Regions from separate parts of the Paenibacillus sp. FSL E2-0178 genome, predicted to be linked through region 3. Evidence: riboswitches for the same ligand, from Rfam matches in the RefSeq annotation. Region 3 holds a riboswitch; each other region holds the start of a gene.
The links. Region 3 has a riboswitch for cyclic di-GMP ahead of MHI42_RS33060 (thiamine pyrophosphate-binding protein). Riboswitches for the same ligand answer to the same signal wherever they lie in the genome.
Positions count from the first base shown of each region.

Region 1: another riboswitch for cyclic di-GMP. It lies ahead of MHI42_RS18415 (anti-repressor SinI family protein); the one in region 3 lies ahead of MHI42_RS33060 (thiamine pyrophosphate-binding protein).
Region 2: another riboswitch for cyclic di-GMP. It lies ahead of MHI42_RS17180 (transglutaminase-like domain-containing protein); the one in region 3 lies ahead of MHI42_RS33060 (thiamine pyrophosphate-binding protein).

Region 1 is NZ_CP151953.1:4,237,987-4,245,542, reverse strand. It holds gene MHI42_RS18420 (2-oxoglutarate dehydrogenase E1 component) at 1-964, opposite strand, end outside; cyclic di-GMP riboswitch class I at 1,481-1,565, shown strand; gene MHI42_RS18415 (anti-repressor SinI family protein) at 1,594-1,743, shown strand; gene MHI42_RS18410 (helix-turn-helix domain-containing protein) at 1,894-2,226, opposite strand; gene MHI42_RS18405 (TasA family protein) at 2,399-2,989, opposite strand; gene MHI42_RS18400 (TasA family protein) at 3,059-3,655, opposite strand; gene MHI42_RS18395 (signal peptidase I) at 3,754-4,350, opposite strand; gene MHI42_RS18390 (hypothetical protein) at 4,352-5,515, opposite strand; gene MHI42_RS18385 (aldo/keto reductase) at 5,892-6,869, opposite strand; gene MHI42_RS18380 (hypothetical protein) at 6,925-7,143, opposite strand; gene MHI42_RS18375 (PadR family transcriptional regulator) at 7,380-7,556, opposite strand, start outside.
Region 2 is NZ_CP151953.1:3,959,905-3,967,460, forward strand. It holds rRNA gene MHI42_RS17170 (23S ribosomal RNA) at 1-1,654, opposite strand, end outside; rRNA gene MHI42_RS17175 (16S ribosomal RNA) at 1,987-3,544, opposite strand; gene MHI42_RS17180 (transglutaminase-like domain-containing protein) at 3,909-4,718, opposite strand; cyclic di-GMP riboswitch class I at 4,733-4,813, opposite strand; cyclic di-GMP riboswitch class I at 4,887-4,967, opposite strand; gene MHI42_RS17185 (class D sortase) at 5,095-5,748, opposite strand; gene MHI42_RS17190 (GtrA family protein) at 5,821-6,225, opposite strand; gene MHI42_RS17195 (glycosyltransferase family 2 protein) at 6,215-7,192, opposite strand; gene MHI42_RS17200 (glycosyltransferase family 39 protein) at 7,274-7,556, opposite strand, start outside.
Region 3 is NZ_CP151953.1:7,687,950-7,695,505, reverse strand. It holds gene MHI42_RS33070 (YafY family protein) at 1-23, shown strand, start outside; gene MHI42_RS33065 (HAMP domain-containing methyl-accepting chemotaxis protein) at 147-1,397, shown strand; cyclic di-GMP riboswitch class I at 1,902-1,998, shown strand; gene MHI42_RS33060 (thiamine pyrophosphate-binding protein) at 2,117-3,760, shown strand; gene MHI42_RS33055 (carboxymuconolactone decarboxylase family protein) at 3,812-4,174, shown strand; gene MHI42_RS33050 (hypothetical protein) at 4,375-4,725, shown strand; gene MHI42_RS33045 (3-oxoacyl-[acyl-carrier-protein] synthase III C-terminal domain-containing protein) at 4,828-5,820, shown strand; gene glpK (glycerol kinase GlpK) at 6,017-7,510, opposite strand.

The sequences.
Region 1 (7,556 bases), 3.4 Mb from region 3:
GGTTGTTCGCAAGCGTGATGCGGGTACGCACGGTTTCGCCTTCACGGACGGCCCGGTCAGCGCCTAGATGGTATTTCACATCACCGCTCCAGCCATAGGTGACACCCATGGAGCCTTCGGACGGGAAGAGCTCCTTGTTCGGTGAATGATGGAATTCCGAGAAAATAATATCATAAGGTTTGCCCAGGATGTGGGCAAGCACATTAAGTCTTCCGCGGTGGGCCATACCCATCAGGATATGCTCTGCGCCGTCATGTGCGGCAGCGCGGACAATTTCATCCAGCATAGGCACGAGGGCGTCATTGCCCTCCAGGCTGAAGCGCTTCTGGCCGACGAAGGTCTTGTGCAGGAAGGTCTCGAACTGCTCTACCTGGATCAGGCGTTTCAGCAGCTCTTTGCGTTCCGCATTATTCAGTGGAGCAGGCGACGTTGTGGATTCCGCCTGGCTGTTGAGCCAGCGCAGCTCACGCTCGTCATGCACATGCCCGAATTCATAGGCGATGGTCTGTGTGTAGGCCTGGCGCATTCTGTGAACGGCATCCATAGCGGTATGCACACCCTCAGGGGCATTCTCCCAGATCAGTGAAGCCGGCAGGGCATTCAGATCTTCGCGCGTCAGCTCATAGGTCTCGATCTCCAGCCATTTCGCCATCGGGTTGGTGCTCCGCTCCAGCGGATCGATATCGGCAGCCATATGGCCGTATATTCGGATGTTAGCCATTAGCTTGGAAGCTTTAACGGCTTTCTTGAGCCACTCTGTATCTCCTGAGATGGCGGGGGGAGGCGTCTTGACGGCATCCGGAGCCAGGGGAGGCGGACCGGATACTGTGAACAGGTCGCGGTAATGATGCTCTACGGAAGTGGGATCCTTGACAAACTGCTCGTATTTCTCCTGAATGTAGCCCAGATTGGGACCGTAATACTTGCTCCAGACAGATTCGTTATAGGGCTCTTTGACGGCCATGAGTAGGTCCTCCTAACGGATAAACTCCACATGCGGTATATTAGGAACACCGCTTAGCGGAGCTGCGATGTTTGCGGTTTCATTCTCATCCTATTGTGCTACTTTCCGGCAGGGTAATCAATTCATACTTTCGTGCAATCCGTTCGCAAAACGGTATGATTCAGCAGGGAATTCATACGGAACAATCATAAATTTTCCGGGTGAAGCCGGAGGGATAAAATATCGTTAAAATCCATAAAAAATTAAGGAATTAGGTGGTTGTAAATCATGGAAATGGGTAATTACTTCTATATTGTGTTACGGGATAAATATCTATTAGTATATTTAAACTAATTTGGACCGATTGAAGATGAATTGGAATTATTTATACAAGCCATTGGCAATTTTAGCTAAGGGTCCTCACGATTTAACATAAAAAAATTCCAGAAAACGACACACTTTTCATGTAAGATCTTGTATAATGTTATTGCGGAGAACGGTTTCATCGATTCTTTCCAGATCCTTTCATGTAAAGGGTCCAGTAAAGGGTAAACCTGCCGAAAGACAGGGGCACAAAGTCTCGGATCTAAAGTAGAAATACTATGATGGCCGGACTGCCTGGGGACGCGAAAATTCTAGGAGGAGATTTCTTGGATAAGTCCAACCAGGGGAATGACGAACTGCAGGCAGTTGATCTGGATTTAGAATGGGTGCATTTGCTAATGTCTGCTAAGCAGGCTGGCATCCAGGCAGACGAGATTCGGCGTTTTTTTACTGAAAAAGCACTCCAGGCGATGTAGGGCATTCAGCATTGTACGGATACATACAGAACAAGGCACAGCGGTGTACACGCTGTGCCTTGTTCTGTTGGAATTTACATGTTGTTTCGGGGTCCCCGCAAAGTGCCTGAGTAATCATCGAAGCTGCTGCCTCACTTTGTGGGGGGTATTTCAGTTATCCTTTTGCTCCAGCCGCCATTTCTGATAATCGAGAAATTCCTTGAATTCACGTTTGCTTATACCAGAGGCCATCGCATCCTGTACCAGCCTGAACCATTCTCCATCGAGAGCCGGTTCTGCAGTCTCTGCAATTCCGCCATACAGTAATACGTGAATCGATACTTGAAGTGCATCGGCAATTTTTTCGATAAATTGAATGGAGGGGTTGGATTGGATATTCCGTTCGACATTACTTAAGTATGATTTCGCCACGTCAGCCTTATCCGCAAGCTCGGATAAAGAATAACCCTTCTCCAGACGGAGCCTATGGATGCGGCTTCCCATGTTATCTGACACGATTACAACGCCCTCCGTACTTTTTGTTATCAGTATAACAAAAATTCGCAAAACGGACAAAAACCCTTGTTCCTGCCAGAAGCTGGCGGGGAGAGACAAAACGGCATATCCAGCCCGGATGAGGGAGGATATGCCGTTTTGTGTATATAGTTTGATGGCCTTATTTGGCTTCTCCCAAACCTTGCGTAGCATTGAATGTCCAGTTCAGCGCCAAGCCGTCACCCTGGAAGATATTCTGATCCTGGGTATTGTCAACGAATTCGAAAGCAATCTTGAAGGTTTTGGTTTGGGTAGCGGCGATGCCTCCCGGCAGTACACCCGCCGTTACGAGATCATAGCTGGAAGTGTTCTTCAGGTCCTTCAGGGAGATCTCGGACAGCACATGGCCGGCAAGCGGACCGCTGGTGTAAGAGCTGTCGAGAAGTTTGATTTTGAAGTGATCTCCAAGATCCTGGCCGGCATTATCGCCCTTCGCATCAGTTATAGTGTAGCTGGTGGCCAGCGTTAGGAGTTTGATATCCAGGGTGCCGTCATTGGACAAGGTGAACGTGCGTACGGTGTAATCACCCGGTTTCAGGTTGGTCAGGGCAACAGGGGTATTGAAGGAAGAGCCGAGCTTCAGTGTGCCTGCCGCGAAGGTTGCCGTGCTGGTTGCTGTGGAGCTGAAGTAAGCGAAGGTGCCCCCTCCGATTAAAGACAATCCCAGTGCTGCCGATGCAACGCCAAGACCCAGTGTTTTTTTGATACCCATAATTAATTTCCTCCTCGAGTATATTATGTTTTTTTAAGATCGGTGATCAGGAATGCATATACAGATAGATTATTTGAGGGCGCCTTTTTCCTGGTTGGCTTCGAAGTTCAGGGTCAGGGCCAGCGTATCGCCTTGATAGTAGTTTTGCGGCTGGAAGGTTTCCTTGAAGGCAAACTGTACGCTCAGGTTATCTGAAGTACCTGCTTTGATGCCCCCGTTCTCTACACCAAAGATCCCGCCGAGAATTCCCTTGGCTACAAGATCCGGACTTTGCTGCTCAAGGTCGGCCAGTGAAATGACCAGGACAGGTGATGTTACCTTATCCTTGTTAACAAGGAAGGTCACAATAATATCGTCTTTGAGATTATGGGCGCCGTTATCCCCCTGGGCATCTGTAATGACAGATGAGGTGCGCAGAACAACTTTGGGAATATTGAGCGTTCCGTCATTTTTCAATTTAAAATCTCTTAGAATCGTATCCCCCGGCTTAAGATTGCTGAGATTGACAATAACGGAGGGGTCTGAATTAAGTAATAAAGTACCGTTGTTAAAAGAAGCGGAAGTGGTGGAGGTACTGCTGAAGTAAGCGAAGGTTCCTCCGCCCACCAGGGTTAATCCGAGTGCTGCCGATACAACGCCGAGACCTAATGTTTTTTTAACGTTCATTTGTTCATCCCTCTCTCATCGTTCTTTTTGGTCTTTACCTGTCTTCGGGGAAAATTTATTGTTGCTCCGCGTTTCGTAAACGGGAGAGGACAATCGGTTTATTGCACAATGTCTGGAAGGGTATCCGGTCCGCCGGTCACCGCTGGCCCTGCATTCTTCTTCTCCAGTGCCGCTACGGCTTTCCAGGAGGAATACAGTGCGTAGAGGAGCAGGAGCAGCCCGGGGATAATCATCAGCATTACGCTTCCGGCTTTGGAGACCGCAAAATTCATGGCATATCCTACATAAGGGACGGTGACGCCGGTATATTGGCCTACCACATTTGTTGAGCTGACCGCTGAGGTATCGGCTGCATCGTTATTGTCCCCTTTGGTGGTATAGCTGGCCTCGCCTATGGCACTGTTTATTGAAGCATCGACCACACGGTGTGTAATCAGGAGGTTATCGGGATTCATGAAAGTAATCACATCGCCTTTTTGAAAACGGGTCATATCCCCGCCCGGCTTAATCGCTACTATAGATCCGGTCTGGATGCCCGGCTCCATGGAACCGGATAACACCGTCTTGATCTGATAGCCGAAGAAGGAAGGTTCGCCTCCGGAGGCTTTAGAGATGACTACTGCGGTTACCAGCACCAGAAAAATCATAAATATCAGTGTGGACAATGTGGTGCTGACTATCTTTTTAATGCGCATATTATTCCCCGCCTTTGCTGGTATCCGATTGTGGATCAGGTGTAGCTGTAGCTGTAGCTGTAGCTGTTGGCTGCGCGGTATCTGTAACGCTATCCGGGAGCTCCCCAGGTGAGTCTGCCGCTGGAGTCGCCTCCGGAAGATTGGCTTCCGGTGCCGGTGTGGCAGGCGGAGCGGTAACCTCTGTATCTGGTGAGGGTGCAGGAGCCGGCTTTTCTCCCTCAGGAGCTTCTATAGCAGGTTCTTCGATGGTCTTATCTTCTCCAGGAATCTCCGCTGCGGGCGGATTATTCTTGGTTTGATCGTTCTCCTGTTTCTGCTTCTCCAGTGCCAGCCGTTCCGCTTCCTCAGCCTTGGCCTTCTCCTCCAGCACCGCCTTCGCCTCAGCAATGTGTACCTGCTGTTCCTGAAGCGTGGTGATTGTGGACGATAGGTTGTCTCTGGAGGCTGTTAATTCTGCACTTAACTGATCATAGCTTGACTGTAAGGCGGGAGATACATTGGGGTCTGCATTGTCATTGTAAGCTCTGGCCATGAGTGAGAAAATCGGTTCCTCGGCAGGGAAGCCGAAGCTTTCTTGCCGGAGAAGCACCCGGTCAGGATTACCGGTCGGCAGCGAGCCGCCGAAATCATGAATCGTATTCAGATAATGCACAATGCCCGTTAATGTATCCGTCAGGGATTCCGACAGCACCCCGCTTTGATGGAGACCTTCCTGCAGCTGTTCGAAGAACCGGGCGTCACGGATTTCCAGGCAATTGGGTTCGAGATTAACCATATATCCTCCGAGTTGATGCAGAATGGCTGCTGCACTGCCAATTTCCTGCAGAATTTGCTGCCAGATACCTGCATTGAAGCTCAGCTGTGTATCCAGTGCGCTAACTGTATCGCTTGCCAGCCGGATTTGTTCCGAGATCTCACTGGAGACCTGATCCAGTTCCTCCGCTGACAGTTCTTCAGAGATTGGGGGAGTGTTATAGTTCCCGCTCGTATTGTGGCTGCCAAGAGAAGATTTCAGTTCGATAATTGTGCGGACATGTCCGCTGAACTCAGACAGCAGCTGTTCAATCTGACCCGGAAATACGGAGCAGAGCCCGATAGAGGTGTTCTGTTCCTGGGAAGTGTTATACTCTCCGTAAGTACTGCCAATCTGATTGGATGTATACATTATAAGGACAGATACAGCCACACCGGATTGCAGGATCCGAAGACCGAGTTTCGTGTAATTCTTTTTACGCCGTTTGGCGGATCTGGGGTACAAAGGTAGGCCCCCTCTCATGGCTTACTGTTTGGTATTCGTTATATTCGTTCTTTATTAAGAACGTCTTCGTAATGAAATCATACACTGCGCACCCGGGAAAAGAAAAATGTCAATTTCAGCGAATTGTTCGCAATAAAGCACGAATGCATCTGATTATCTTTAATTATCTTAATATATCGCTGTTTTTCACAAATGTTCTTTATTGAGAACGAAAAAAGGTTATGCTATCCGCACAACAAATACGGATGGCATAACCTTTTCCTTTTGTAGTGAAGCCCGCTCCTTAAGGAAGCTTCTCTCCGCGTGAGCTGACGTACAGCTCGTACCATTCCTTGCGGGAGAGCTCAATCTTATCCGCTCCTCCGCAGGCTGCGATGCGCAGCGGATTGACGGTGCCGATTACAGGCTGGATGGCTGCAGGATGCGTCATCAGCCAGGCCAGGACGATGGCCTCAGGTGTTGTATTCTTCTCATCGGCGAGCGCCTGTACTCTGGCCGCTGTATTCACCACGTTCTCCGGCTGTCCTTCAAGTGGACGTCCGCTGAACAGCCCCTGGGCCAGCGGGCCCCAGGCTTGAAGCTGGATGTTCCCCGCGCGGCAATACTCTATTGTACCCTCAGGAAACGTGAGGTCTTTCCACTGTTCCCGGTTCACACTGAGTACGGCATCGACCCAGCTGATTTTGGCCAGGCTCATATGCAGCTGATTGACGATGAAGGGCTCGTCACAATAGGTCTCCAGCAGTTTGATCTGGGCAGCACTCATATTGGAGACACCGAAGTGGCGCACCTTGCCGGCTGCCTTAAGCTGGCGCAGTGCTTCGGCGACTTCCTCGGGGTCCATCAGCGGGTCGGGGCGGTGCAGCAGCAGAATATCAATATACTCTGTGCCCAGCCGGGAGAGTGTTCCGTCTACACTGGACAGAATATGCTCCTTGGAGAAGTCGAACATATTGGTGATATCCCCCGGCTCCATCAGCCTGATGCCGCATTTCGACTGCAGGATGATCTCATCACGCAGACCCGGACGCTCCCTGAAGATCTGTCCGAACACCTTCTCCGCCTTGCCCCGGGTATAGATATCCGCATGGTCAAAAAAATTGATGCCGATCGACAGCGCCGCATCCAGCGCCTCATGCCCCTGCTTAATGTTCTCCGCTGTAACCGGTTCATGGTCCCAGCCTCCGCCAAGCCCCATACAGCCCAGCGCAATGCGGCTGGCAGGAATTCCGCGTTTGTTAAGTGGCAACGCTTTCAGCAATTGTATCCCTCCATAAGCTATAGCTTTTGAATGCTCTAAGATTAAGTGTACACCTTTAGAATCCGGTATGGTATTTTTTGTCGCTGGAGGAGCGGTGTTTCGTGCCTTCCTTATCCTTCTCCTCCTGCTTCTCGAGTGTCAGATCCTCGACCGGAATCGGATCTACATTCTGTTCCCTGTCATCAAGGTCAAATAAGCTTGGCTTGTCGGTCGGGTATTGCTCAGGGTGGTCGCGTTCGTCTCTTATCGGCTTCTTATCGTCACTATGGCTCATCTTAAGTTCACTTCCCTTTCGGAATATTTGCCGGACAAGGATGGGGAATGTGCTAGAGAATTCTCCTGAGCCTTGCCGGCAGTTTGCTCCCTAATAAACACAATTCGGGCTAATTAAACACAGGGACCTGTGATAAACCGCTGGTTCCTGTGTGAACAGGCTTTGGACATGAAATGGAGGACTGCCCCGGCTGCCTGTAACGGCGGCGGAACAATCCTCCTGAAATTCTATACTTATTAAGGAATAATCGGGCTGCCTTTGTCACTCAGCCTGCGGGCCACAACATCCTCATGGAGCCGCTTCAGCCATTTCAGCTCGGTCAGACAGTGCTCGTACCGGCCGTACATCAGATGCAGTGCCGAACGGGGAACTATGGAGATATGCTCCTCATACACCTGATAAGCGAAGTTCAC
Region 2 (7,556 bases), 3.7 Mb from region 3:
TACGGGCACCTTCTCCTGGCTAGAGGCTTTTCTTGGCAGTGTGAGATCATGACCTTCGCTACTACAATTTTCGCTCCCCATCACAGCCCAGCCTTATCGATGTGCGGATTTGCCTACACATCAGCCTCACTGCTTAGACGGACACATCCATCAGTCCGCGTCACTACCCTCCTGCGTCACCCCATCGCTCATAGCGGATTACGGTGGTACAGTAATTTCAAACTGTTGTCCTTCGACTACGCCTTTCGGCCTCGCCTTAGGTCCCGACTTACCCTGAGCGGACGAGCCTTCCTCAGGAAACCTTGGGCTTTCGGCGGATCAGATTCTCACTGATCTTTTCGTTACTCATACCGGCATTCTCACTTGTATGCTGTCCAGCGCTCCTTACGGTACACCTTCAACCTACATACAACGCTCCCCTACCCCAGATGCAAAGCATCTAGCCATAGCTTCGGTGGTGTGTTTAGCCCCGTTACATTTTCGGCGCAGAGTCACTCGACCAGTGAGCTATTACGCACTCTTTCAATGGTGGCTGCTTCTAAGCCAACATCCTGGTTGTCTGTGCAACTCCACATCCTTTCCCACTTAACACACACTTGGGGACCTTAGCTGATGGTCTGGGCTGTTTCCCTTTTGACAATGGATCTTAGCACTCACTGTCTGACTCCCGGCAAGAAGTTAATGGCATTCGGAGTTTGACTGAGCTTGGTAACCCTTGCGGGCCCCGCACCCAATCAGTGCTCTACCTCCACCACTCCATTCACCGAGGCTAGCCCTAAAGCTATTTCGGGGAGAACCAGCTATCTCCGAGTTCGATTGGAATTTCTCCGCTACCCCCACCTCATCCCCGCATTTTTCAACATGCGTGGGTTCGGGCCTCCAGTGCGTGTTACCGCACCTTCACCCTGGACAGGGGTAGATCACACGGTTTCGGGTCTACGTCCACATACTAAATCGCCCTATTCAGACTCGCTTTCGCTGCGGCTCCGGCTTCTCACCTTAACCTTGCATGTTAAACGTAACTCGCCGGTTCATTCTACAAAAGGCACGCCATCACCCATAGATCGGGCTCTGACTTTTTGTAAGCACACGGTTTCAGGTTCTATTTCACTCCCCTTCCGGGGTGCTTTTCACCTTTCCCTCACGGTACTGTTTCACTATCGGTCGCCAGGTAGTATTTAGCCTTAGCAGATGGTCCTGCTGGATTCATACGGGGTTTCACGTGCCCCGCACTACTCGGGATCCGTCTCGGAGAGAACACAGTTTAGGCTACAGGGCTTTTACCTCTATCGCGGGCCTTTCCAGACCTCTTCGCCTACCATATTCCTTTGTAACTCCATGTGAGACGTCCCACAACCCCAAGGGGCAAGCCCCTTGGTTTAGGCTGTTCCGCGTTCGCTCGCCGCTACTGACGGAATCACTATTGTTTTCTCTTCCTCAGGGTACTTAGATGTTTCAGTTCCCCTGGTCTGCCTCTGCATTTCCTATGTATTCAGAAATGAGTAACTGCGAATTACCACAGCTGGGTTTCCCCATTCGGACACCCCCGGATCAAAGCTTGCTTACAGCTCCCCGAGGCAGTTTCGTTGTTCGCCACGTCCTTCGTCGGCTCCTGGCGCCTAGGCATCCTCCGTGTGCTCTTATTAGCTTAACCGTCACTCCGGTGTTTCGCTTGCTTGCTCCTCTTGTTTTGAATGCCGCTCATGGATTGCTCCATTCACCAACACATTCAAAGCCAAAGGTCGCTGCACAATCGAAAACCTTCGTTCTGCACTAATAACTATTTCAACTTGCTTTCACAAGTTTCAGCTAAAAGATGTTCTAAAACGCAAATTCGTTTCGGTATTCAGTTTTCAAGGATCAAGGTAAAGATGAGAGCTTAAACTCTCAAAACTGACCAACGAGTGAGTAACAGGCCTAAACCTGAGTTTTGGAAGTAATACTTCCGATTTGAATGTTTCCGTTGCAGGAAACGATTCTCCATAGAAAGGAGGTGATCCAGCCGCACCTTCCGATACGGCTACCTTGTTACGACTTCACCCCAATCATCTACCCCACCTTCGGCGGCTGGCTCCCTTGCGGGTTACCCCACCGACTTCGGGTGTTGTAAACTCTCGTGGTGTGACGGGCGGTGTGTACAAGACCCGGGAACGTATTCACCGCGGCATGCTGATCCGCGATTACTAGCAATTCCGACTTCATGCAGGCGAGTTGCAGCCTGCAATCCGAACTGAGACCGGCTTTGCTGGGATTGGCTCCACCTCGCGGTTTCGCTTCCCGTTGTACCGGCCATTGTAGTACGTGTGTAGCCCAGGTCATAAGGGGCATGATGATTTGACGTCATCCCCACCTTCCTCCGGTTTGTCACCGGCAGTCACTCTAGAGTGCCCAGCTTAACCTGCTGGCAACTAAAGTCAAGGGTTGCGCTCGTTGCGGGACTTAACCCAACATCTCACGACACGAGCTGACGACAACCATGCACCACCTGTCTCCGATGCTCCGAAGAGGGGCACTATCTCTAATGCTTTCATCGGGATGTCAAGACCTGGTAAGGTTCTTCGCGTTGCTTCGAATTAAACCACATACTCCACTGCTTGTGCGGGTCCCCGTCAATTCCTTTGAGTTTCAGTCTTGCGACCGTACTCCCCAGGCGGAGTGCTTACTGTGTTAACTTCGGCACCAAGGGTATCGAAACCCCTAACACCTAGCACTCATCGTTTACGGCGTGGACTACCAGGGTATCTAATCCTGTTTGCTCCCCACGCTTTCGCGCCTCAGCGTCAGTTACAGCCCAGAAAGTCGCCTTCGCCACTGGTGTTCCTCCACATATCTACGCATTTCACCGCTACACGTGGAATTCCACTTTCCTCTTCTGTACTCAAGTCACCCAGTTTCCAGTGCGACCCCAGGTTGAGCCCAAGGTTTAAACACCAGACTTAAATGACCGCCTGCGCGCGCTTTACGCCCAATAATTCCGGACAACGCTTGCCCCCTACGTATTACCGCGGCTGCTGGCACGTAGTTAGCCGGGGCTTTCTTCTCAGGTACCGTCACTCCGGTAGCAGTTACTCTACCGGACGTTCTTCCCTGGCAACAGAGCTTTACGATCCGAAAACCTTCATCACTCACGCGGCATTGCTCCGTCAGGCTTTCGCCCATTGCGGAAGATTCCCTACTGCTGCCTCCCGTAGGAGTCTGGGCCGTGTCTCAGTCCCAGTGTGGCCGTTCACCCTCTCAGGTCGGCTACGCATCGTCGCCTTGGTGAGCCGTTACCCCACCAACTAGCTAATGCGCCGCAGGCCCATCCCCAAGTGGCAGATTGCTCCGCCTTTCATTCTCTCTTCAGGAGAGGAAAGAAATTATCCGGTATTAGCTACCGTTTCCGGTAGTTATCCCAGTCTTGAGGGCAGGTTGCCTACGTGTTACTCACCCGTCCGCCGCTAAGTAAGAATGGAAGCAAGCTTCCATTCTTACTCCGCTCGACTTGCATGTATTAGGCATGCCGCCAGCGTTCGTCCTGAGCCAGGATCAAACTCTCCAAATTGGTTTTAGAAAGAGCGATTGCTCATTTTGAAACATCTGACGAGAATTTACATTCTCTATTTTGGAAGTCACTTTCGTGATTTCCGATACTCACTCGTTGTTCAGTTTTCAAAGATCAAGCTCGTTGTCAGCGGCGCTTACCGCGTCACCAGCAACTCTTATAATATATCACGTTCATTCGAGTAATGCAAGCTTTATTTTAAAATCACTTATTTAAGTCATTTCTTATTAAGTTTGCCGCTCCAACAACGCTTATTTATAATACCCTATCTCTCTACCAAAAAGCAACCTTTTCCAAAATAAAAATAACCCGCTTAATTAATACGCGGGTTATCCTCAATGAAACTATGAATGCATCTGTGCTCTTAGTAGAACTTAGCTGCAGTATATTTACTTGCCACTTTAACCAGATCTGCTGTTTTGCTGTTCTTGGCAAGTCCAGCATCAACTGTAGTATCAATAGTTACCCATTTGCCATTAAGGAACACTTCATTCCAAGCGTGGTAAGACGTCACATAACTTGTGTTACCCATAACCAGTTTGGTAGGAATGCCTTCACTGCGAAGCATAGTAGCGAACAAGGAAGCGTAATCGTAGCAGATCCCCTTCTTGGTAGCCAGGGTACTGTCGTTGTTAGGGATGTAATCTGTAGTTACACTGGAAGCCAGGGAATAATCATATTTCACATTGGTTACGATATAATTATAGATAGCCTTCACTTTGTCTTCATCTGATGTCAAACCTTGTGTAAGCTGTGTTGCTTTCAGAACTGCTTTATCGGAAGAACTCCATTTAACATTCTGTACGGAGCTCAGATATACGGCGTTGGCGTTGCTCAGGCTAAGATCTACCGTCTCGGAAGAGATTACTTTGTATTTGTTGCCGGTAGTGTTCTCAAGTACGGAAACCTTGTATGAACCGTTACCTTGTTGAAGCGGGAATGTTTCAGTTGGTTTGGAAGTGTATAAGTTGTAGGTGTAGCTGTTATTATCTTTGGTGATCATCAGCTTAATCTTCTTATCCTTAGGAACATTATAAGAAACTCCGATAACACCCTGATCAAGTTGACCTATGTTCAACCAGCTTGCATCTGCATTAGCAGCTTGAGCTGTACCTGTCTGCACCGACGTAACCACTACGAATAGTGTAACCAACATTAAATAGAACTTCTTCATTGGATAAAACCCCTTTCGGTAGCTGGCTGCCATCCTTACGGGAAGGCCCTTTAGCTTTGCGTCCCTACCTTTCGATAGGTTTGCCGTTATCGTATAAGCTTTATCTGTCCTTGCTTCTACCATAAAATGCTAGATTCACAATAAGAACAAACAAAAAAAGCCTCTTCATTCGGTAGCTGGCTGCCATCCTTACGGGAAGGCCCTCTAGCTTTGCGTCCCTACCTTTCGATAGGTTTGCCGTTTATCGTGTATTAGCTTTGTATAGTTATATCTTACCATATCTATTTCTATTATCAAGACCTAAATCACTAGATTTCCGCGAAAACAAATAAAAATTTTAAGTATTTTAAGTTTTTCCGTCATTATTCTACAAACATCACGATAACTTTGCGTGAATGATAAGTCTATGCGTTGGATTCACCAGCGGATCACAAGTAATGAGTGTTAGAATCTTGTCATCCTTATTCCCTTTCAATACGGATACATCGGTTGGTTCCACAATAGTCACATCATAAACTACATAATTGTACGCCTGCTTGCCGGTTGTAACGGAAATAGTGTCCCCGACTCCGACTTCATTCAATCTGTTGAACAGCCTTCCCGTAGTTCTTGATCTATGCGCTGCAATTGCAGCATTGCCAGCAGAGCCAAGCGGAGCCGTCTCCTTCATATGCGCAGCAGCATGCTTCATATTCGCCTTGGTGGCGCCTTCGAGCACAGGCAGCTTCAGATCTATTTTGTCGATTTCGATGATTGCCATCACCTTGCCTCCGACTTCAATCTCAGGCGCAGCAGAGGGTTCTGGCTCTTCCGCAGCCGACTCATCCGCCAGCAGCTGGGTTACTTCCGCGTAAGGCTTACTTAGATCAGCACTGGCCGGAGCTGAGGCAGACGGAACGATTTCACTGTAGGCCTGTTCAGCCTCTTCCAGCAGCTTTTGCTGCTGACGGTCATTGTACCATTCGCTTCCTTTGGGATAGAGCATAATCAGTACCCCGGCAAGTATAATCAAATAGGATAATTTCCGCATGACAATCGCCTCCGTAATATAGAATAGATGTTACCCTCCCGGAAAAAATTAAGAAGCAATGCTTCTTAATTTTCAGAATACCCATTTCCGGCTTCCGAAGAAATTAATGATCACCGTAACAAATGTGACCAGCACTTTGGCGATCAGCACTTGAATACCAAGGGAATCGGTCAATATATGAATCAGCAGCACCGATATACCCAGCACCACCAGGTTCAGCACGATAAACCTGACCAGCTGCATACGGTCGAAGCCCTCTTTATTGCCTCTGTCCCGGTCGCGGAAGGTCACCTTTTTATTCCAGAAGAAGCTGTTGGCCGTACCGGCGCTATAGGAAATAATCTGCGCAGGGGTGTTGATCATCCCAAGGGAATGCAGCAGTGTGAATACAGCAAAGTCAATCAGTGTATTCAGCAGGCCTACCGCATTGAATTTCAGGAACTGGATGAACCCCGCACTCCATCTCTTATCTGGCATAATCGCTTTCCTTCCGCGTGTCTTCTATTTCCGCATCCGGATAGCCTTTGGTCTCACGTACAATATAGAGCGGTCTGTCCTTCGACTCATCATAGATCCGTCCGATATACTCACCAATTACCCCCAGCAGCATCAGCACAATCCCGTTGAAGAGCAGATTCACGCCGACTATAGATGCCCATCCGGGTACAGTCCAGGAGGTAAAGACCTTTTGGAACAATACCAGGAACAGATAGATGAAGCTGGAAAAGGACAGAAAGAATCCGATATAGGATGCGATTTTGAGCGGTTTGTGGGAAAAGGAGGTGATGCCGTCGAGCGCAAACCGGATCATTTTTTTGAGCGGATATTTCGTTTCCCCGGCAAAGCGCTCCTCCCGCACATATTCTACCATGGTCTGCCGGAAGCCTACCCAGCTCACCAGACCCCGTACGTACCGGTTCTTCTCCTTCAGACCGCGCAGCACATCACAGACTTTACGGTCGATCAGCCGGAAGTCACCGGTATCGGTAGGGATTTCAACACTGGTCATACTGCTGAGCAGACGGTAAAAGATCTTAGCGGTGACTTTCTTGAAGAAAGTCTCCCCGTGACGCTTCAACCGCTTGGCATACACGACTTCGTAGCCCTCTTTCCACTTCGCAATCATCTGCAGAATTACCTCAGGAGGATCCTGGAGGTCTGCGTCAATCACCACGACTGCCTGGCCTTCGGCATAATCCATACCAGCCGTAATCGCCACCTGGTGGCCGAAATTACGGGAGAAGTCGATCAGCTTGACATGCTCATCCCGGCTGCTGATCTCGCGCATGATCTCCGCCGTGCGGTCCCGGCTGCCGTCATTGACGAAAACCAGTTCATAGGAATCGCCGCAACCATCCATTACTTTTTTGAGCCGCTCATAGGTTACCTGAATGACTTCCTCCTCATTGAACATGGGGACAATTACACTGTATCTGGCTTTCACCTTAGTTCCTCCTATAAGTTTCTACGAGATCCCCCGCAATAAAACTGTCTTCTGAAACATGTGCCTTCTTAAATAGTGCCCCTAGAATACCCAGGAAGGGAACCAGCGCAGTACAGTATTGATATAACTGCTGTTAACCTGCATTCCGGATAACACCGGATAGAACATTACAAACAGGATGGCTGCAGCAGCCACATAGGCATACCGCAGGTATTTGGCGTCGCCGAATCTGCTGTCAAGCAGCTTCAGGACATAGACAACCGACAGAATCATAAATGGCACCATCGCAAAATAATGGTACAGGAACGTCTCACGCGGCACAAGCATCCACGGAACATACTGTGAGAAGAACCCGATCCAGATC
Region 3 (7,556 bases):
CATTATATGAAGACAATGTGTAAACATACTCTTTTGGAGCAGCCCGGAAAGAAGTTTTATGTCAGTTCTTACAATAGACCGATTACGCATTAACCCCCTATAATATTACAATACACAATATTTAATTCTAGGGGGAACTATAGTCTATGGACTGGATGAACAAGCTGCCGTTAAAACAAAGAATCGTTGCCGGATGTTACCTGGTTGCCGCTTTATTCGCTGTCCCTGTGTTAATTACGCTCATTGCAATGGGAAAGGTGATTATCGGTATTATTCTGATTGCGGTATTGGCCGCACTGACCTACCCGCTTGCGCGCTTCATTGAGAGAACGCTTACATCTTCATTTGAGGATATCTCCAATGTGACGCATACTATCGCCAAAGGCGACTTCACCAGCCGTGCAGACGAGAACGGATCAATGGGCGACATCAGCCGCTCCTTCAACACTATGATCGATAAATTGAAGAAGATCCTGACCGACGTTTCACAGCTTACCCGCCAGGTTATGGATGCCAGCCGGGGGATTGAGGACAAGAACCAGAACCTGAAGATCGTAATGGCACAGGTAGCCTCCTCCTCCAACGAACTTGCCTTGGGTGCGAATGAAATCTCGGTGGATATTGCTGACATGACGGAATCGATCAAAGATATCGAAACCAAAGTCTCCAATTATACGAACTCTACCAAGGAAATGAACAAACGCTCCACCCATACACTGGAGCTGGTTGAAAAGGGACGCCAGTCCGTAGACACTCAAGCCGAAGGCATGCGGAAGAATATCCAGGCTACACAAAAAGTAGCAGATACGATCGAAGCGCTCTCACAGAATGCCCGCGGCATTACCATGATCACCAAGACCATCACGGAAATTGCCGAACAAACCAATCTTTTGTCGCTTAACGCCTCCATTGAAGCTGCACGCGCAGGTGAGCACGGACGCGGTTTCGCAGTTGTAGCGCAGGAGGTCCGCAAGCTTGCCGAAGAATCAACCGCCTCCACCAAGGAAGTATTCGGGCTGGTACGCAGCATCGAAGCCGATATCAAGCAGGCTATCGATAACATCGCTATTAATGAAGAGGTTGTTCAGGTGCAGAACGAGATGATAACGGAGACCGCACATATTTTCGCGCAGATCGTACATAGTGTGCAATACATAACCGAGCAGATCTCCTCCTTCTCCGCTGAGAGTGATCTGATGCTGGAGAGTGCGCTCAAGATCTCCGGGGCAATCGAGAATATCTCGGCCATTACCCAGGAGACGGCAGCAGGTACCGAGGAGGTGTCCGCGGCAATGAACGAACAAATTCATGCCCTGCAGTCCGTAGCGGAAGAGACCGAGAAAATGACACAATCTGTCTTCCAGCTGCAAAAAACAATCCATATTTTCAAATTCTAGCAGCAGCCCAAAGAGACCCTTTCCGCAGAGCAGTCTGCGGGAACGGTCTCTTTTTGGCATGAAAAAAGCAGATTGTAATGTAATATTCACAAAGTGTTAAAATAGTGCATAACCCTAAAATAACGCCTTTGCACTTCTTTACTGCTAATTCTTTATTACTAATAAACTAACATTATTTTAAATTTTAATCACCTATTTCTTAAGACCTATTTAAGGGTTCTTCCAGCCTATAATTCTAATACATCTGCATAGTTTTATGAGGTTCCCATGATGTTATGAGGCTTATGGCTTATGCAGATTAAATTCCGCTCTTTTTCTGCATTTGCATTATAAGACTTTGGTCTTCCAGACGCATCCATTTTCAAAAGTTTGAATATCTAATATTTCATCTCCTATTACATCTGAATATTCGCCAAATTTCGCGTTTTGCTGCAAAAGGCTTATTGACAAAAGGCGAGCGAGGAATATATTGTAAAGGAAAATTATCCTTCGCTGTATTGATAACAACATATGAGGCAAAATTCACCGAAAGGGAATGACGCAAAGCCATGGATCTACAGTCTCACTTATCCGGTGAGATCATGACAGCCAGGTTGCTGAAAAACTATGAACGTCCGGGAATCCGCGTTCAGTAATGGTGATTCGTGCAACAGGCCTGTGCTCCTATTTCGAGTACAGGTTTTCTATTGCTAGCATACAATCAAAAAACAACTTGTGGGGTGGATGTTCTGAAGACAGTTGCAGATTATATGGCGGAAGCATTACGCGATCTTGGGGTAACACATTCTTTTGGTATTATTGGCAAGTCCATTTGTCCTATAGCTCTCAAACTTGTTGACTATGGCATTGAGTTTATTCCCGGCCGGCATGAGTCCAGCTCTGGCTTCGCAGCAGGCGGCTATGCACTGAAAACAGGCAGTCTCGGGGTTGCCTTCGGCACTTCCGGTCCCGGCGGAACGAATCTGTTAACCGCAGCAGCACACGCCAAAGCCAACAATCTCCCGGTGCTCTTCATTACCGGTCATCAGTCCATTAAAGAGCTGGGGATTCCCCAGTGTCAGGATTCCACATCCTACCTTGCCGATTTGGCAGACATGTTCAGACCGGCCACTCTTTTCAGCAAGCTGGTTGAACGCGGCGACCATTTCAGTACGATTTTCAATCATGCCCTGTCTATCGCCCTTGGTGACAAGAAAGGACCTGTTCATTTATGTATTCCGTTTGATGTTCAGACCGAGCGCCTTGAAGAATGCCGGATTGTCCTTCCGCAGCGGGAAAGGCTCGTCAGCTACGCCAACTACGAACGGGTCATTTCAGCGATCAATGCTTCCAGCAGACCTCTGATCATTGCCGGTAAAGGAGTCAACCGCTCCGGTGCGCACAAGGAACTGGTTCAATTGGCCGAGACCTTCAACATACCTGTAGTAACCTCCCCCGGCGGTAAAGGAGCCATTGCTGCGGATCACCCGCTCTATCACGGTCCTGTGGGCGTTGGCGGATGTACGCATGGGGATGAGATGTTGAACAACAGTGATCTGTTTATCGTGCTTGGTTCGCGTCTGAGCGATATGACCATATGCAATCTTAAGAAGGAGAATCATCCGGATCAGCTGATCCAGTTTGATGTTGATCCAACCTTTGTCGGTAAAATACTGACTTCCGATACCATTTCCGTCGGCGGCGATTTGCGTGACAACCTGGAGCTGTATCTCGGCAAGATTGATCCGTCCACCATAACCAGACGTGAAATAGAAATCTCCAATCACTATACTGAAGAGCTGCCTGTGCTGTCCAAGCTCTCGCTGGCTTCGGTAATGAGCACGATGAGCGATTTGATTCCATACAACAGCAGCGTGTTTGTTGATGACGGCAGCCACGGCTTCAATGCGGTCAAATGGTTCAACGTGAAGAAACCGGGGAGCTTTATATTTGATGCCTATTTCGCCTGCATGGGGAATTCAATCGGCATGGCCATCGGTGCCAAGGCTGCTGCGCCGGAAGAGACGGTCTTCTGCATTACCGGTGACGGCTGTTTCATGATGCTCGGAACTGAAATTAACACAGCAGTTTGCAAGAATATCCCGGTTATTTTCATCGTTGTGAACAATATGCAGCTGGATATGGCGCTTAAGGGTATGGAAAAAACAACCGGACGTATTGATGGAACCATCTTTGAAGTCCCCATGGATGCAGTGAAGTTTGCTGAGTCCCTGGGAGCCACCGGCTTCCGCGCAGAGACGCAAGAGGAGTTTGCCTCTGCAATCAGCCAAGCAGTTGAACTTAACCGCGTAGCTGTTATTGAGCTGTTGACTGACCGTGACGAAATGCCTCCTACGGCCCACCGTACACTGGATCTCAACTAGGCTGTATGTTACAGATTTCCTAACTTACTATCAGGAGGCAAACAAGTGAATATGAACGTAGACAGCGGACTGGACCATTTCACCAATCTTTCCGGGGACTATGGGGCCAAAGCCCTAGCTCCTATTAAAGAGCATTTTCCCGAATTAGCCGAGTATATCATGGGCAATGCATACGGTGATATTTTTCAACGGACCACCATCGGTTCAGACTGGAAAGAAATTGCCGTCATCTCTTCTTTGATCACCATGGGACAATTTGAGCAGCTGGGTGTTCACTATGTAATGGCGCTCCGCGTGGGGATGACCGTTGATCAAATCAAAGGTATCCTGCTTCATTTGACACCTTGTATCGGCGCACCCAGAGTGATCTCGGCGTTCAATGTTCTGCTGGAGACGCTGGAAGAAATTCGATAATTAATAACACAATATTACATCATTCGACTTTTGTATTGCGTATTCAAGAAAGTTCTGGTTATAATGAAGGCAAAATATCCCAAAACCAAGTTCACTTTGTCGAATATCGTCGCAGGAACGTAGTTTTTTGGGATATCAACATGATGAATCATCAGGTCACTCTGAATAGTCATGCAATTAAAATTACGGGAGAGATGAACATGGGACAATTTATTTTGAAGACAGACAATGCGAAGAAAGTAATTAACATCGAGCTGGAAGGAACCTTCTCGAACGAGGACGGTCTTAAATCGATACAAGCCTATCAGCAGACCATCAATCCGATCAACCCATCCGAATATGCACTGGATATCGATTGCCGCAAGCTGAATGTAACCGCTCCTGATGTTGTGCCGTTGCTCGAAGGCTGCTTCATCATGTTCAAGGCAGACGGCTTCCAAAAAGTGAGCCTTACCCTTGAGAATAACCCTATTCTCAAAATGCAGCTGGCACGTCTGGGCCGCAAAGCAGGACTCGAAAACCTGGAAATCACGTCCACGGTACAAGCTTAGGTTAACTTATTTTTAAACCATTATTAGCGGTTTGAAACGCAGGATTCGCTCACGAAACTAAGTGTATGCTTACGGGCTACCCAAACTTTTAGGAGGTTTACTATGGCAGGGATTCGCATTAAGGACATTGTTATCTATCATCCAAGCAAAAGCATCGGCAATGACTTCTTCATTCAGCACTTCGATGAGAAGGGAATTGATATCCGTGGCCTGCTGGCTGCTCTTGGCCGTGAAAACCGCTACAGTATCGACAGCAAGGATGAGAACTCCCTGACGATGGCTTTTGAAGCCGCAAGCAATGTACTGGACAAGACCGGCCTGACCGGCGCAGACATTGACCTGATCGCTTATGCAAGCCAGACTCCTGAATATATTTTCCCAACGAACTCATTGATGATTCACCGCCTGATTAATGGTGCATCGCATACGATCTGTATCGACAGTAATGCCAACTGCGCAGGAATGACCGCTTCGGTTGAACAGGTCAGCCGTCAAATGATGGCGAACCCAAGAATCCGCCGTGCACTTGTCATTGGTTCTGACTACGTTGCCCCGCATGCGGACAAGAATGACCCGGTATATTACGCCAACTTCGGTGATGCAGCTGCCGCGCTCATTCTGGAGCGTGACGAGAATTCGGTAGGCTTCATTGATTCGATCTATCAGACCGATACCTGCGTCTACGGCAACTCGCTGTTCCCGGCGGAAGGTTTAGCCAATCTCGGACGTACGGGTGTGGCTGCCGGAGAATTCAATGTGAAGTTCATCCCGTTCGATGATTCCATCTGTGTGGATGCTGCTTCAGAATCAATTAACACCCTGCTCAGCAATAACGGAATCGCACCTGAATCCATCAAGGCCGCCTGCTTCTCGCAGTTGTCACTTCCGAATATCAAGGCCGTTGCCGGCAAAACCGGAATTGACGCTGATGCAGCCGTCTACATCGGGGATGAATTCGGCTACACCTCCACCAGCAGCCCGTTTATCGCCCTGCACAAAGCAGTGACTACCGGACAGCTGGAACGCGGAGACAAGGTCCTGTTCTGGACAGTAGGCGCCGGCTGGCAGAATGTCGCTTTTGTAATGGAGTATTAATCTTAGCCGTTGAACTTATAGTTTCTTGTTGATATCCAAACAGCCCGCAGCAGAATTCCTGCCAGCGGGCTGTTTCTTTATGTACACGTCAGGGCCCGACTCTCCCCAGGCAGAACCTGCAGCGTTCATCCTGCCTGAGGTGAATCTATCCGATTCATCCGGTAAGCGCAGTCTGCCATATCAGCAGCTGTTCTTGTTACCTCTGTCCTTCATGCTTCTCCCAGCCCATAGTCCGGGACACCGCGTCCTGCCAGGCATTGTAACGGCGTTCACGCTCTTCCGTCTCCATCTGCGGTGAGAATACCTTCTCGGCCTTATTGAAGCTCTCCAGCTGCTCCCGGGTCCATATGCCGGAGGTGAGTCCTGCCAGCAGCGCAGCGCCGAGCGCTGTGGTCTCCGCATACGTAGTACGGGTTACGTCGCTCCCAAGAATGTCCGCCTGGAACTGCATCAGCAGATTATTGCGCACGGCGCCTCCATCCACTCTCAGGCCGCTGAGCGGCATGCCTGCGTCTTTTTCCATCGCCCCGATGACATCGCGGGATTGAAAGGCCAGCGACTCCAGCGTTGCGCGGACCAGATGTGCGGCGGTCGTTCCCCGGGTCAGTCCAAACACGGCGCCCCTGGCATACATATCCCAGTAGGGTGCACCAAGGCCGGTAAAGGCCGGCACGACCACAACCCCCTCACTGTCCTCCACCTCACTCGCCTTCTCTTCCGAGTCCGCCGGAGCTACAATCAGCCCAAGGCCCTCCTGCAGCCATTGTACCGCTGCTCCAGCCACAAACACACTGCCCTCAAGGGCATAATAGAGTTCGTCTCCCATACCCCAGGCTACCGTGGTCAACAGGCCATGACTCGAAGTCACTGCCTCAGTGCCTGTGTTCATCAGAATGAAACAGCCGGTGCCGTAGGTGTTCTTGGCGCTGCCTGCTTCCAGGCAGGTATGACCGAACAATGCCGCCTGCTGGTCCCCAAGCACAGAACGGATGGGAATATCTGCACCGAACCACTGCTTGTCTGCAGCCCCGAAGTCCCCGCCTGACATCCTTACTTCAGGCAGAATAGAGGGCGGAATGCGCAGCGCCTCAATCAGGCCGTCATCCCATTTGCGCTCATGCAGATTGTAGAGCATGGTCCGTGAAGCATTGGTAACATCCGTAGCATGCACAGCGCCTCCTGTAAGCTTCCAGATCAGCCAGCTGTCAATGGTTCCGGCCAGCAGCTCTCCCCGGTCCGCCCGCTCTCTGGCCCCCGGCACATGGTCCAGAATCCAGGCCAGCTTCGTTGCCGAGAAATACGCATCGATGACAAGACCCGTCTTCTCAGCGATCTCTCCGGCCATTCCCTGCGCCTTAAGCGCCTCACACTGCTCTGCAGTCCGGCGGTCCTGCCAGACGATCGCCGGATAGACCGGCGTTCCGGTAGCCTTGTCCCAGATCAGTGCAGTCTCACGCTGATTGGTAATGCCGATGGCCGTAATACTATCAGCAGGGGCGGAGCTTGCCGCGATAGCGTCTCTGGCCGCAGCAAGCTGACTCTCCCAGATTTGCTCCGGATCATGCTCTACCCAGCCCGGCCGGGGAAAGGATTGTCTAATCTCATATTGCCCTTGCGCGATCATTCCCGCCTCCTCATCAAAGAGGATCGCGCGTGAACTGGTGGTACCTTGGTCCAAGGATAAGATCATTATGCACAGCCTCCTGCAAGCCTCAGCTTCTATGATATGTTCCACG